3 regions of the Metapseudomonas lalkuanensis genome follow, and region 3 is predicted to be linked to each of the others. Evidence: predicted binding sites of a transcription regulator. Region 3 holds the regulator's gene; each other region holds the start of a gene.
The links. The regulator FliA, encoded in region 3, starts transcription of late flagellar genes. The targets are predictions, from matches to a motif close to CTAAAGTTTNNNNNNNNNNNGCCGNTAA.
Positions count from the first base shown of each region.

Region 1 (4,764 bases), 2.2 Mb from region 3:
CGCGAAGGCATTACCGCCACCGACCTGGTGCTGACCGTCACCCAGATGCTGCGCAAGAAAGGCGTGGTGGGGAAATTCGTCGAATTCTACGGTGACGGCCTGGCCGACCTGCCGCTGGCCGACCGCGCCACCATCGCCAACATGGCACCGGAATACGGCGCTACCTGCGGCTTCTTCCCGGTGGACGACATCACCCTGGGCTACCTGCGCCTTTCCGGCCGCCCCGACGAAACCGTGCAACTGGTGGAGGCCTATAGCAAGGCCCAGGGCCTGTGGCGCGAACCTGGCCATGAGCCGGTATTCACCGACACCCTATCCTTGGACCTCGGCAGCGTCGAAGCCAGCCTGGCCGGCCCCCGCCGCCCACAGGACCGCGTGCCGCTGCCCCAGGTGCCCAAGGCCTTCGACGACCTGCTGAGCCTGCAGCTCAAATCCGCTGGCGCGACCGGCGCCAGCAGTGCCGCTGTGAAGCTGGACGATGGCGAAAGTTTCTCTCTCGATGACGGAGCAGTGGTCATCGCCGCGATCACCTCCTGCACAAACACCTCGAACCCCAGCGTGATGATGGCCGCCGGCCTGCTGGCGAAGAAGGCGGTGGAGAAGGGCCTGACCCGCAAACCCTGGGTGAAGTCCTCCCTCGCTCCCGGCTCCAAGGTGGTGACCGAGTACTTCCGTGCGGCGGGTCTGACGCCCTATCTGGACCAGCTCGGCTTCAACCTGGTGGGCTACGGCTGCACCACCTGCATCGGTAATTCCGGCCCCCTGCTCGAGCCCATCGAGAAAGCCATCCAGCAAGCGGACCTGACGGTGGCCTCAGTGCTCTCCGGCAACCGCAACTTCGAAGGCCGGGTACACCCGCTGGTCAAGGCCAACTGGCTAGCGTCCCCGCCCCTGGTGGTGGCTTACGCCCTGGCCGGCAGCGTGCGCCTGGAGCTCGGTAGCCAGCCCCTGGGCCAGGGCAAGGATGGCCAGCCGGTCTATCTCAAGGACATCTGGCCGAGCCAGCAGGAAATCGCAGCGGCCATCCAGAAGGTGGACACCGCCATGTTCCGCAAGGAATACGCCGAAGTCTTCGCCGGCGACGAGAAATGGCGCGCGATCAAGGTCCCCGAATCCGACACCTACGAGTGGCAGGCGGACTCCACCTACATCCAGCATCCCCCCTTCTTCGCCGACATCACCGGCGCACCGCCCAAGGTCGAGGACGTGCGCCAGGCACGTATCCTGGCCCTGCTGGGCGATTCTGTGACCACCGACCACATCTCCCCTGCCGGCAACATCAAGGCCGACAGCCCGGCCGGGCGCTACCTGCGCGAACACGGCGTGGCCCCGGCGGACTTCAACTCCTATGGCTCGCGGCGGGGCAACCATCAAGTGATGATGCGCGGCACCTTCGCCAACATCCGCATCCGCAACGAAATGCTCGGCGGCGAGGAAGGCGGCAATACGCTGCATGTGCCCAGCGGCGAGAAGCTGGCCATCTACGATGCCGCCATGCGCTACCAGGCCGAGGGCACCCCGCTGGTAGTGATCGCGGGCAAGGAATACGGCACGGGCTCGTCCCGCGACTGGGCGGCCAAGGGCACCAACCTGCTGGGGGTCAAGGCGGTGATCGCCGAAAGTTTCGAGCGCATCCACCGCTCCAATCTGGTCGGCATGGGCGTACTGCCGCTGCAGTTCAAGGACGGCCAGGACCGCAAGAGCCTCAACCTGAGCGGACGGGAAACCCTGGGCATCCTCGGCCTGGATGATGCCAGCCTGCGTCCGCAGATGGCCCTGAGCCTGGAAATCACCCGAGAGGATGGCTCGAAAGACAAGGCCGAGCTGCTGTGCCGAATCGACACCCTGAACGAGGTCGAGTACTTCAAGGCCGGCGGCATCCTCCACTACGTACTGCGGCAGCTGCTGGCTGGCTGAAACGCGCCAGGCACACGTCGTGCCTGCAATGTCCCGAAACGCCTTGAAGCTTCGGGCCTTGCAGGCCGTCGCCCCCCTCGCGCACGGGACCGGGGCGGTAATCGAACCACTCCACTGCAGACCATCGATCAGACAAGGCTGAAATCCGAGTACACTGGCGCCCCAAAAAAAGGCTTAACCTTGGCGCCTGGATGCCGATAGATGCTGTAAGCCTTGCGGATGGATACCAATGAGAAACAACCAACCTGTCACCCAGCGGGAGCGTAGCTTCCCCGCCGAGCAACGCCTGATTTCTACCACGGACAGCAAAGGCGTCATCACCTACACCAACGAAGCCTTCATCGACATCAGCGGCTACAGCCGCGACGAGCTGGTTCGTTCGCCACACAATCTGGTCCGCCACCCCGACGTGCCACCCGCGGTGTTCGCCCACATGTGGTCGACCCTGAAGAAGGGACGTCCGTGGATGGGCGTAGTGAAGAACCGCTGCAAGAACGGCGACCACTACTGGGTGAATGCCTACGTCACGCCCATCTTCGAAGGCAGCCAGGTCACCGGCTACGAGTCGGTGCGCGTCAAGCCGACCGCCGAGCAGATCCGCCGCGCCGAGGCCCTCTACCAGCGCATCAATGCCGGCAAGGCCGCCATCCCCAGCCGCGACAAGTGGCTGCCGGTGTTGCAGGACTGGCTGCCGTTCATTCTCATCAGCCAGATCGGTTTCCTCATCGGCGCCTGGCTGAACTCCCACTGGGGCTTCCTCCTTGCCGCCCTGCTTTCCGTGCCGCTCGGACTGATCGGCCTGGCTTGGCAGAACCGCGGCATCAAGCGCCTGCTGCGACTGGCCGAGCAGACCACCTCCGACCCGCTGATCGCACAGATGTACACCGACAGCCGTGGTGTGCAGGCGCGTCTGGAAATGGCCATGCTCAGCCAGGAAGCGCGATTGAAGACCTGCCTGACCCGCCTCCAGGACACCGCTGAGCACCTTACCCAGCAGGCACGCCAGGCCGATGTGCTGGCCCATAACAGCTCCGACGGCCTGGAGCGCCAGCGCGTGGAAACCGAGCAGGTGGCCGCCGCGGTTAACCAGATGGCTGCCACCACCCAGGAAGTGGCCAACAATGTGCAGCGCACCGCCGATGCCACCCAGGAAGCCAACCGCCTGACCAGCCAGGGCCGCAACATCGCCGCCGAAACCCGCGAAGCCATCCAGCGCCTTTCGCAGTCCGTGGGTGAGACCGGCGAAACCGTCACGCGTCTGGCCCAGGACAGCAACGAGATTGGTGGCGTGGTGGACGTCATCAAAGGCATCGCCGACCAGACCAATCTGCTGGCGCTCAATGCCGCCATCGAGGCCGCCCGTGCCGGTGAAATGGGTCGCGGCTTCGCCGTGGTCGCCGACGAGGTGCGCCAGCTCGCCCAGCGCACGGCCGAATCCACCGGGCAGATCCATCAGTTGATCGCCCAACTGCAAAAGACCGCCGAGGAAGCCGTGCACACCATGGAGCATGGTCGTCGCCAGGCGGACGAAGGCGTCGAGCGCGTACGCCAGGCCGACCAGGCGCTGGTGGGCATCAGCGAGGCGGTCGCGAACATCGCCGACATGGCCGACCAGATCGCCGCTGCCACCGAAGAGCAGAGCGCGGTCGCCGAGCAGATAAACCAGAGCATCAGCAGCATCGCCCACCTGGCTGACCAGACGTCCGGCGAGGCCCAGCGCACGGCGCTGCTCAGCGAAGAGCTCACCCACACCGCCCAGGGGCAATACTCCCTGGTGGACAGGTTCAACCGCTGAGGACACGGAGAGGGCGCCAAAAGGCGCCCTCTTTCATTTCGGGGTACCGCCCGGAGCGGCCAGGAACGCCTCCACCGATCCTGCGGCGGCTTCCAGGTGCTGTTCGTGACTGAAGCCCGAGGCCTTTAGCGGCTTCAGGTCGTGATCCCCCGCCACCAGCCATTGCACGCGAATGGCATCCGACAGGCTGTAGCCCGCCACAGTGAGGCGGTCCCCCATGGGATCGCGCTCGCCCTGGACGATCAGGGTCGGTGTCTTCAGGTCCGCCAGGTGAGCGACCCGGGGTTTGTCCGCCTTGCCCACGGCGTGGAACGGGTATCCCAGGCAGACCAGCGCATCAGCGCCCAGCTCATCGGCCAGCAGGCTGGCCATGCGCCCGCCCATGGACTTGCCGCCGATGGCCAAAGGCCCTGTGACCTGCTGTCGCACCAGGGCATGCACCTCCCGCCAGCAGCCCAGCAACTGGGCCTGGGGATTCGGTGGACGGCGACGCCCATCCCCCCGCAGGGCGGCCATGTAAGGGAATTCGAAGCGAACCACCGCAATGCCACGCGCGGCAAGCCTTTGCGCGATGTCGTGCATGAACGGGCTATCCATCGGCGCACCCGCGCCATGGGCGAGGATGAGGGTGTACGAAACCGGGCCTACAGGCCTGTTCCACAGGAGCATTCAGACTTCTCCATCGATAGTAGGCGGTTGATCCAGATCAATAGCCGCCAAATGGGCTTTCACCATGCTTGCCGCGCAATCCAAAAACCGTGGACGGAAGCCCATAACATGAGCACAGCAAGCAGTACCGCCTATAACTACAAGGTGGTCCGCCAGTTCGCCATCATGACGGTGGTGTGGGGAATCGTCGGGATGGGGCTCGGCGTTCTCATTGCCGCACAACTGGCCTGGCCGGAACTCAACTTCAACCTTCCCTGGACGAGCTTCGGCCGACTTCGCCCGCTGCACACTAACGCGGTGATCTTCGCCTTCGGCGGATGCGCACTGTTCGCCACCAGTTACTACGCAGTGCAGCGCACCTGCCAGACCCGCCTGATTTCCGA
Region 1 covers NZ_CP043311.1:4,003,315-4,008,078, forward strand. The annotation lists gene acnA (aconitate hydratase AcnA) at 1-1,917, shown strand, start outside; gene FXN65_RS18720 (methyl-accepting chemotaxis protein) at 2,147-3,712, shown strand; gene FXN65_RS18725 (alpha/beta family hydrolase) at 3,746-4,381, opposite strand; gene ccoN (cytochrome-c oxidase, cbb3-type subunit I) at 4,490-4,764, shown strand, end outside.
Region 1: FXN65_RS18720 (methyl-accepting chemotaxis protein) is a predicted target of FliA. The motif match lies at 2,091-2,118, and genes of this name have one in related genera.

Region 2 (4,764 bases), 1.5 Mb from region 3:
TGCAGGGCCTCAGGCACATATATAAAGCAGAATAACGACTCACCGAGGCGATGGTAGGGCGAACATGGAACAGCATTCCGAGGGTTTGAAGGTCATGGTGATCGACGATTCGAAAACGATTCGTCGTACAGCCGAGACTCTGCTCAAGAAAGTGGGGTGCGAGGTCATCACCGCGGTTGATGGTTTCGATGCCCTGGCCAAGATCGCCGATTCCCACCCGAACATCATCTTCGTCGACATCATGATGCCGCGCCTGGACGGGTATCAGACCTGCGCCCTGATCAAGAACAACAGTGCTTTCAAGTCCACCCCGGTGATCATGCTGTCCTCCAAGGACGGCCTGTTCGACAAGGCCAAGGGTCGCATCGTCGGTTCCGATCAGTACCTCACCAAGCCCTTCAGCAAGGAAGAGCTGCTCGGCGCGATCAAGACTCACGTCCCCGATTTCACCCCGGTGGAGCAAGCCTCCTGAAGTCCGGCCTGAAGGCCGGTGAAGCCTTTCCGTATGGGGAACACCATGGCTCGTATTCTGATTGTTGATGACTCGCCGACCGAGATGTACAAGCTGACTGCCATGCTCGAGAAGCATGGCCACCAGGTACTCAAGGCGGAGAATGGCGCCGATGGCGTGGCCCTGGCCCGCCAGGAAAAACCGGACGCTGTCCTGATGGACATCGTGATGCCGGGCCTCAATGGCTTCCAGGCGACCCGTCAACTGACCAAGGACGCTGACACCAGTCACATTCCGGTGATCATCGTCACCACCAAGGATCAGGAAACCGATAAGGTCTGGGGCAAGCGCCAGGGCGCGCGTGACTACCTGACCAAGCCGATCGAAGAAGACACGCTGATCAAGACCCTGAATACGGTACTGGCCGGCTGATTGCCGTGCCGGTCCCCGAAACATAACTATTAGAAACAGGCCAAGGCCGGTCGCCATGTCGGATTCGCAGACTCCCTTCCAGCTCCTCTTCGAGATCGACCAGCGCTGTCGCGCGCTGGCGGCCGGCCTGCCTGCGCAGCAACAGGTGGTGCAGAGCTGGAGCGGCATCGGTTTTCGCATGGGCGAGCGCTTGTTCGTGGCGCCCATGGGCGAGGTCAGCGAAGTGCTGCACGAGCCGCGCCACACCACGCTTCCCGGGGTGAAAACCTGGGTCAAGGGCGTTTCCAACGTCCGTGGCCGCCTGCTACCGGTCATGGACCTGTGCGGTTTCTTCGGCAGTGAGCTTTCGCCGCTGCGCAAGCAGCGCCGGGTCCTGGTGGTGGACCATCAGGAGATCTTCGCCGGGCTGATCGTCGACGAAGTCTTCGGCATGCAGCATTTCCTGGTGGACTCCTTCAGCGAGACGCTTCCTCCGCTGGAGGCCAGCATCCAGCCGTTCATTCACGGCGTATTCCATCGCGAGCAGCCCTGGCTGGTATTCAGCCCGCACGCGCTCGCGCAGCATCAGGCGTTCCTCGAGGTGGCTGTCTAGATTCGACGCGGGGCGCCTGGCGCTCCGTACCGGCCACCGGGGCAGAGTCTCCGGGGCCAAGGCTTCAAGGTTGGGCCGGCTTTGCCGGCCCTTTGGCGTTACATGGGAATAAGTGGTTGGTCCAGGCGGGGGCCCGATAATGAAAAGACTGAACGCAGGCAATCTGTTCTCCGGGGTGCGCAGCACGTCGCTGATCGCCGGACTCTTCGTGGTCCTGATCGTCGCCATCGTGCTGCTGTTCGCGAACTTCGCGTACCTCAACACCCAGGCGAACTACGACAAGGAATACATCAGCCACGCCGGTGAACTCCGCGTGCTGTCCCAGCGTATCGCCAAGAACTCCAGTGAAGCCGCGGCGGGCAAGGCCGAAGCCTTCGCCTTGCTGAAGGACGCGCGCAACGACTTCGAGAAGCGCTGGAACTTCCTGCAACAGGGCGACGCCTCCACCGGCCTGCCTGCCGCACCCGTTGCCGTGAAGGGCGAGATGGATGTGGTGCAGAAGGACTGGGAGAGCCTGCGCAAGAACGCCGACGCCATCCTGGCCAGCGAGCAGACCGTACTTTCCCTGCACCAGGTAGCCGCCACCCTGGCCGAAACCATTCCGCAGCTCCAGGTCGAGTACGAGGAAGTCGTGGACATTCTCCTCGAAAGCGGTGCTCCCGCCAGCCAGGTTTCCGTGGCCCAGCGCCAGTCGCTGCTGGCCGAACGTATCCTCGGCTCGGTGAACAAGGTACTGGCCGGTGACGATGACTCGGTCCAGGCCGCCGACATGTTCGGCCGCGACGCCAGCCTGTTCGGCCGCGTACTGAACGCGATGATCGAAGGCAACGCGGCGATGGAGATCTCCAAGGTCACCAACACCGAGGCCCTCGAGCGCCTGCAGGAGATTTCCGAGCTCTTCGAATTCGTATCCGGCTCCGTGGACGAGATTCTCGAAACCTCGCCCGAACTCTTCCAGGTCCGTGAATCCGCCAACACCATCTTCACCGGCTCCCAGACCCTGCTGGACAAGGCTTCCGCCCTGACCACCGGCTTCGAGAACCTGGCCAATGGCCGTGGCATGAACACCTTCGCCGGCTATGTGCTGGGCGTGTTCGCCCTGGGCTCGATCATCCTCATCGGCCTGGTGATGGTACAGAGCACCCGCAACCGACTAGCCGAGACCGCCGCGAAGAACGAGCGTAACCAGGCCGCGATTCTGCGACTGCTCGACGAAATCGCCGACCTCGCCGACGGCGACCTGACGGTAGCCGCGACCGTGACCGAGGACTTCACCGGTGCGATCGCCGACTCCATCAACTACTCCATCGACCAGCTCCGCGAGCTGGTGGAAACCATCAACCTGACCGCCGTGCAGGTGGCCGCCGCCGCCCAGGAAACCCAGGCCACCGCCATGCACCTGGCCGAGGCTTCCGAGCACCAGGCCCAGGAAATCGCCGGCGCCTCCGCCGCGATCAACGAAATGGCCGTGTCCATTGACCAGGTATCGGCGAACGCCTCCGAGTCCTCGGCGGTAGCGGAACGTTCCGTAGCCATCGCCAACAAGGGCAACGAAGTGGTGCACAACACCATCACCGGCATGGACAACATCCGTGAGCAGATCCAGGACACCTCGAAGCGGATCAAGCGCCTCGGTGAATCGTCCCAGGAGATCGGTGACATCGTGAGCCTGATCAACGACATTGCCGACCAGACCAACATCCTCGCCCTTAACGCCGCGATCCAGGCGTCCATGGCGGGCGACGCGGGCCGCGGCTTCGCCGTGGTAGCGGACGAAGTACAGCGCCTCGCGGAACGTTCCTCCGCCGCGACCAAGCAGATCGAGGCGCTGGTGAAGACCATTCAGACCGACACCAACGAAGCGGTCATCTCCATGGAGCAGACCACTTCCGAAGTGGTCCGCGGTGCCCGCCTGGCCCAGGACGCCGGTGTGGCCCTGGAAGAGATCGAGAAGGTATCCAAGACGCTCGCGGCACTCATCCAGAACATTTCCAACGCCGCTCGTCAGCAAGCGTCCTCTGCGGGCCATATCTCCAACACCATGAACGTGATCCAGGAGATCACCTCGCAGACCTCCGCCGGTACCACCGCCACCGCGAAGAGCATCGGCAACCTGGCGAAGATGGCGAGCGAGATGCGCAAGTCGGTTTCCGGCTTCAAGCTGCCGGAAGCCCAGGACATAGCCTGAGCAGGGGAGGCGCCGCGGTCTGAGACCGCGGCACGACGGCCATGAATCAAGGGCACGACAGCATGCAGCCAGGCGGCGTCTGGGCCTTGAAACCCCTGGCCGACATGACGACAGCGGAATTCCACGACTGGCAGAAGTTGCTGGAGGAACGCACCGGCGTGGTGGTCAGCGACCAGCGCCGTTCCTTCCTCCAGGCAAATCTCAGTACGCGCATGCGTGAGCTGGGAGTGCAGGACTACGCCAGCTACTACCGCCAGGTCACCAATGGGCCGCGTGGCGCGGTGGAATGGTCGACCCTGCTGGATCGGCTGACCGTGCAGGAGACCCGCTTCTTCCGTCATCCGGCTTCCTTCGAGCTGCTCACCGATTATCTGCGGGGCCGCATTGCGGCTGGCCTTGCCCGGCCCCTGGAAATCTGGAGCGTGGGTTGCTCCAGCGGTGAAGAACCCTATTCGCTGGCCATGCTGGCAGCCGAGGCCCTTGGCGGTACCGAACGACCGGATTACTTCGGCGTGACCGGCACCGACATCAGCCTCAGCGCCCTGGCCAAGGCCCGCGAGGGTGTGTATGGCGCGAGGCGCCTGGAACAACTGGATGCGGCTCTTGCCGGGCGCTATTTCCAGGTCCAGGGCGACGGCCGTTACAAGATAGTGCCGAGCCTGGCCGCACGGGTGTGCTGCGCACGGCTCAATGTGCTGGAACTGGCGAAGGCGCCAATGTCCGGCATGGACGTAATTTTCTGTCAGAACCTGTTGATCTACTTCCGCCGTTGGCGGCGCCGGGAAATCCTCAACCGCCTGGCCGAGCGCCTGGCGCCGGGAGGCCTGATGGTGCTGGGTGTCGGCGAAGTGGTGGGGTGGCGGCACCCGGATCTCGATCCGGTGCCCAATGAACAGGTTCTGGCATTCACCCGGAAGGGATAGCAGACGGCTATGACTGATCGGCACGACTACGTCGCCCTCGAGTGGGTCAAGGGCGAGATCGCGGAAACCCTGAAGCAGGCGCGACAGGCACTGGAGGACTTCGTCGAGAATCCCCAGGACCCGACGCGCATGCGTTTCTGCCTGACCTATATCCATCAGGTCCAGGGCACGCTGCAGA
Region 2 covers NZ_CP043311.1:340,242-345,005, forward strand. The annotation lists gene pilG (twitching motility response regulator PilG) at 65-472, shown strand; gene pilH (twitching motility response regulator PilH) at 518-883, shown strand; gene FXN65_RS01650 (chemotaxis protein CheW) at 939-1,475, shown strand; gene FXN65_RS01655 (methyl-accepting chemotaxis protein) at 1,615-3,663, shown strand; gene FXN65_RS01660 (protein-glutamate O-methyltransferase) at 3,726-4,586, shown strand; gene FXN65_RS01665 (Hpt domain-containing protein) at 4,596-4,764, shown strand, end outside.
Region 2: FXN65_RS01655 (methyl-accepting chemotaxis protein) is a predicted target of FliA. The motif match lies at 1,539-1,566, and genes of this name have one in related genera.

Region 3 (4,764 bases):
CCATAGTCGCGACTGTGGGGCAGAACTAACCGAGGTCAAGGGCCATGCAGGTCAAACGTTTCTTCGCCGCCGATATGCGTCAAGCCATGAAGTTGGTGCGTGATGAACTGGGCGCGGATGCCGCCATCATCGGTAATCGTCGGGTTGCCGGCGGTGTCGAGCTGACCGCGGCGCTGGACTACCCGCTGCCCGCGCCGGCCCCGAGCAAGCCGAACCCGGCGCTTGAAGCCGAACTGCGCAAGACCCAGGCGCGCATCGCCCAGGCTCAGGCCGAACTGACGACCCGTGCCATCGCCGATGCCGGCAAGGACCGTCAATTGTTCGCCGGCCAGCCGCTGACCGCCATCGAACCGGAACTGCCGGAATCCGCCCTGGCCGCCGCTATCGAGCGTCCGCGCGCCGTGCCGCGTCCGGTGGAGACGGTCAGCGCGCCGAAATCTGCCGGCGTGGACCAGGCCGCCCTGGACGCCATGCGTTTCGAGCTGAGCGGTCTGCGTGAACTGATCGAAGTGCAGCTGGGCTCCATCGCCTGGAGCCAGATGCAGAACCGCCGTCCGCAGCAGGCCAGCCTCTGGCGCCGCCTGCAGCGCATGGGCCTGCCGGCCGAACTGGCCCGCGCCCTGCTGGACAAGGTGGCCAACGTCAGCGACCCGCGCCAGGCCTGGCGCATGCTCCTGGCGCATCTCGCCCACGCCATCCGCACTCCTCAGGTCGAGCCGATGGAAGAGGGCGGTGTGATCGCCCTGGTCGGCCCGGCCGGCATGGGCAAGACCACCACCCTGGCCAAGCTGGCAGCCCGCTACGTGCTCAAGTACGGCGCGCAGAACGTCGCCCTGGTGAGCATGGACAGTTTCCGCATCGGCGCCCAGGAGCAGATCAAGACCCTTGGCCGCATCCTCAATGTGCCGGTGACCCTGGTCGATCCGGGCCAATCCCTGACCCAGGCCGTGGCTCCGCTGGCGCGCAAGCGCGTGGTGCTGATCGATACCGCTGGTCTGCCAATCAACGATCCGGCCCTGACCATGCAGCTCGAAGCGCTGGCCAGCCGGGCGATAAACGCGAAGAATTACCTGGTGATGGCGGCTACCAGCCAGAGCCAGGTGCTCAAGGCGGCCTATCACAGCTACAAGCGTTGCGGCCTGGTCGGTTGCATCATTACCAAGGCGGACGAAGCGGCCAGCCTGGGTGAGGTTTTGGGACTGGCTATCGGCCAGCATCTCCCGGTAGCCTATCTGGCCGACGGCCCGCGAATCCCGGATGATCTGCAGGTTCCCCGCAGCCACCAGCTGGTGAGCCGTGCGGTCAGCCTGCAGGCTCCGGAAGACCCGAGTGAAGAAGCCATGGCCGACCTGTTCGCCGGGCTCTATCAGAATCCGGCGCGGCGCGCCGGTTGAAGAATTTGTAAGCCGCCCAGAGGGGCGGTGCTGGACAGCCAAATGGCCCAGTCGACCTAAGGCAAGGTATTTGAAATGGGTAGTATGCATCCCGTACAGGTGATCGCGGTGACCGGCGGCAAGGGTGGCGTCGGCAAGACCAACGTGTCGGTGAACCTCTCGCTGGCATTGGCCGATCTCGGACGCCGCGTCATGTTGTTGGACGCCGACCTGGGACTCGCCAACGTCGACGTCCTGCTCGGCCTCACCGCCAAGCGCACACTGGCTGATGTGATCAATGGCGAATGCGACCTGCGCGACGTGCTGTTGCAGGGGCCGGGGGGCATCCGCATCGTCCCCGCCGCCTCCGGCACCCAGAGCATGGTGCAGCTTTCGCCCATGCAGCACGCCGGCCTGATCCAGGCATTCAGCGAAATCAGCGACAACCTCGACGTACTGGTGATCGACACCGCCGCCGGCATTGGCGATTCGGTGGTCAGCTTCGTCCGTGCGGCCCAGGAAGTGATAGTGGTCGTCTGCGATGAACCCACGTCGATCACCGACGCGTACGCACTGATCAAACTGCTCAACCGCGACTACGGCATGAGCCGCTTCCGCGTGCTGGCCAACATGGCCCACAGCCCGCAGGAAGGGCGCAACCTGTTCGCCAAGCTGACCAAGGTCACCGACCGTTTCCTCGACGTCGCCCTGCAGTACGTGGGCGCCGTTCCGTACGACGAGTCGGTGCGCAAGGCCGTGCAGAAGCAGCGCGCGGTCTATGAAGCCTTCCCGCGTTCGAAGTGCTCGCTGGCCTTCAAGGCCATCGCGCAGAAGGTCGATAGCTGGCCGCTGCCGGCCAATCCGCGGGGCCACCTGGAGTTCTTCGTCGAGCGGCTGGTCAAGCAGCCCTCCGCGGAAACCCCTGTATGACACCCGCCACTGGACTGCGTATGTACGGCAAGGCTCAGGCAAGGGATTCGCAACATCAGTTGATCGAGCGCTATGCCCCCCTGGTCAAGCGCATCGCCTATCACCTGCTCGCGCGCCTGCCAGCCAGCGTACAGGTGGAAGACCTGATGCAGTCCGGGATGATCGGCTTGCTCGAAGCTTCGAAGAAATACGACGGCAGCAAGGGCGCCAGCTTCGAAACCTACGCCGGTATCCGCATTCGCGGAGCCATGCTCGATGAAGTCCGCAAGGGCGACTGGGCGCCGCGTTCGGTGCACCGCAATACCCGCATGGTGAGCGAGGCCATCCGCACCATCGAGGCGAGAACAGGACGCGACGCTAAAGATCAGGAAGTTGCTGCCGAACTTGGATTGAGTCTCGAAGACTACTACGGCATTCTGAGCGACACCTTGGGCAGCCGCCTGTTCAGCTTCGACGACCTGTTGCAGGAAGGCGAGCAGGGCGGTCTGCGCGAGGACGCCGGTGTCACCCAATTTTCACCTTCCCATGATCTGGAAGACGAACGCTTCCAGGCCGCGCTGGCCGATGCCATCGCGAACCTGCCCGAGCGTGAGCGCCTGGTACTGGCGCTGTATTACGACGAAGAACTGAACTTGAAGGAAATCGGTGAAGTGCTGGGGGTCAGCGAATCGCGGGTCAGCCAGTTGCATAGCCAGTGCGCGGCACGCTTGCGCGCACGGCTTGGCGAATGGCGAGCACGCTGAACGGCACACCGCTTCCAGATTTGAACGGCGCACCCGGCAAGAGGGGCGTTTGAGACTGTACGGAGGTCGACTTGGACAAGAACATGAAAATCCTCATCGTTGACGATTTCTCGACGATGAGACGCATCATCAAGAACCTCTTGCGCGACTTGGGTTTCACCAATACCGCCGAAGCCGACGACGGCACCACGGCCCTGCCGATGCTGCACAGCGGCAACTTCGATTTCCTCGTGACCGACTGGAACATGCCCGGAATGACCGGCATCGACCTGCTGCGCGCCGTGCGTGCCGACGAGCGCCTGAAGCACCTGCCGGTCCTGATGGTGACTGCCGAGGCCAAGCGCGACCAGATCATCGAGGCCGCCCAGGCCGGCGTGAACGGCTATGTGGTCAAGCCTTTCACTGCCCAGGTGCTGAAAGAAAAAATCGAGAAGATCTTCGAGCGGGTCAACGGCTGAATGTCAGCCGCGGGGGCACCATGGACCAGAATGAACACCTGCTGGGAGACTTCGAGTCGACCCTGAAAGACCGTGCGCGGGAACTGGTGGAAAGTCTCGAGAAAGGCAACTTCACCGACGCCGTGCAACTCATCCACGAACTCAATCACGTCCGTGATCGCGGCCTCTACCAGGAAGTCGGCAAGCTCACCCGTGAGCTGCACAACGCCATCGTCAACTTCCAGATCGACCCGCATCTGCCCCACGCCCAGGAAATGTCGCAGATCGCGGACGCGACCGATCGCCTTTCCTACGTGGTGCACATGACCGAGAAGGCCGCCAACCGCACCATGGACCTGGTGGAGGAAAGCGCGCCGCTGCTCAACGGCCTGAGCGACGAAGCCCAGCAGCTGGGCGCGGAGTGGGGCCGCTTCATGCGCCGGGAAATCGGCGCGGACGGGTTCCGCGACCTGGCTCGCCGCATCGAGCAGTTCCTTGCCCGCAGCCAGCGCGATACCGATGCCCTGTCGAGCAAGCTCAACGACATCCTGCTGGCGCAGGACTACCAGGACCTTACCGGCCAGGTGATCAAGCGCGTGACCCAACTGGTCACCGAGGTGGAGAGCAACCTCGTCAAGCTGGTGCTGATGGCCAGCCAGGTGGATCGCTACGCCGGCATCGAGCACGACCACGCCGCGCTACGTGCAGAGCTGGAACAAGAAAAAAATCCTTCCAGGGGTGAAGGTCCGCAGATCCATGCCGATATACGTGAGGACGTAGTGTCCGGACAGGACGACGTCGACGATCTGCTATCCAGCCTAGGCTTTTAGGGAGCGCTCATATGAGCTTCGACGCCGATGAAGAAATCCTCCAGGACTTCCTGGTAGAGGCCGGCGAGATTCTGGAGCAACTGTCCGAGCAGCTGGTCGAGCTGGAAAGCCGCCCTGACGACATGGACCTGCTCAACGCGATTTTCCGTGGCTTCCACACCGTGAAAGGTGGTGCCGGTTTTCTCCAGCTCAATGCGCTGGTGGAGTGCTGCCACATCGCCGAGAACGTCTTCGACATCCTGCGCAAGGGCGAGCGCCGCGTGGATGCCGAACTGATGGACGTGGTGCTGCAGGCCCTGGACACGGTCAATGAGATGTTCAGCGAGGTGCGCGAGCGCAGCGAGCCGACGCCCGCCACGCCGGAGCTGCTGGCTGCCCTGGCGCGCCTGGCCGAACCGGCCGGCGCCGAGCCTGCACCCGTCGCTGCGGCGCCGGCGGCCCCCGCGCCTGT
Region 3 covers NZ_CP043311.1:1,794,809-1,799,572, forward strand. The annotation lists gene flhA (flagellar biosynthesis protein FlhA) at 1-29, shown strand, start outside; gene flhF (flagellar biosynthesis protein FlhF) at 45-1,394, shown strand; gene fleN (flagellar synthesis regulator FleN) at 1,470-2,303, shown strand; gene fliA (RNA polymerase sigma factor FliA) at 2,300-3,046, shown strand; gene FXN65_RS08475 (chemotaxis response regulator CheY) at 3,130-3,504, shown strand; gene FXN65_RS08480 (protein phosphatase CheZ) at 3,525-4,313, shown strand; gene FXN65_RS08485 (chemotaxis protein CheA) at 4,325-4,764, shown strand, end outside.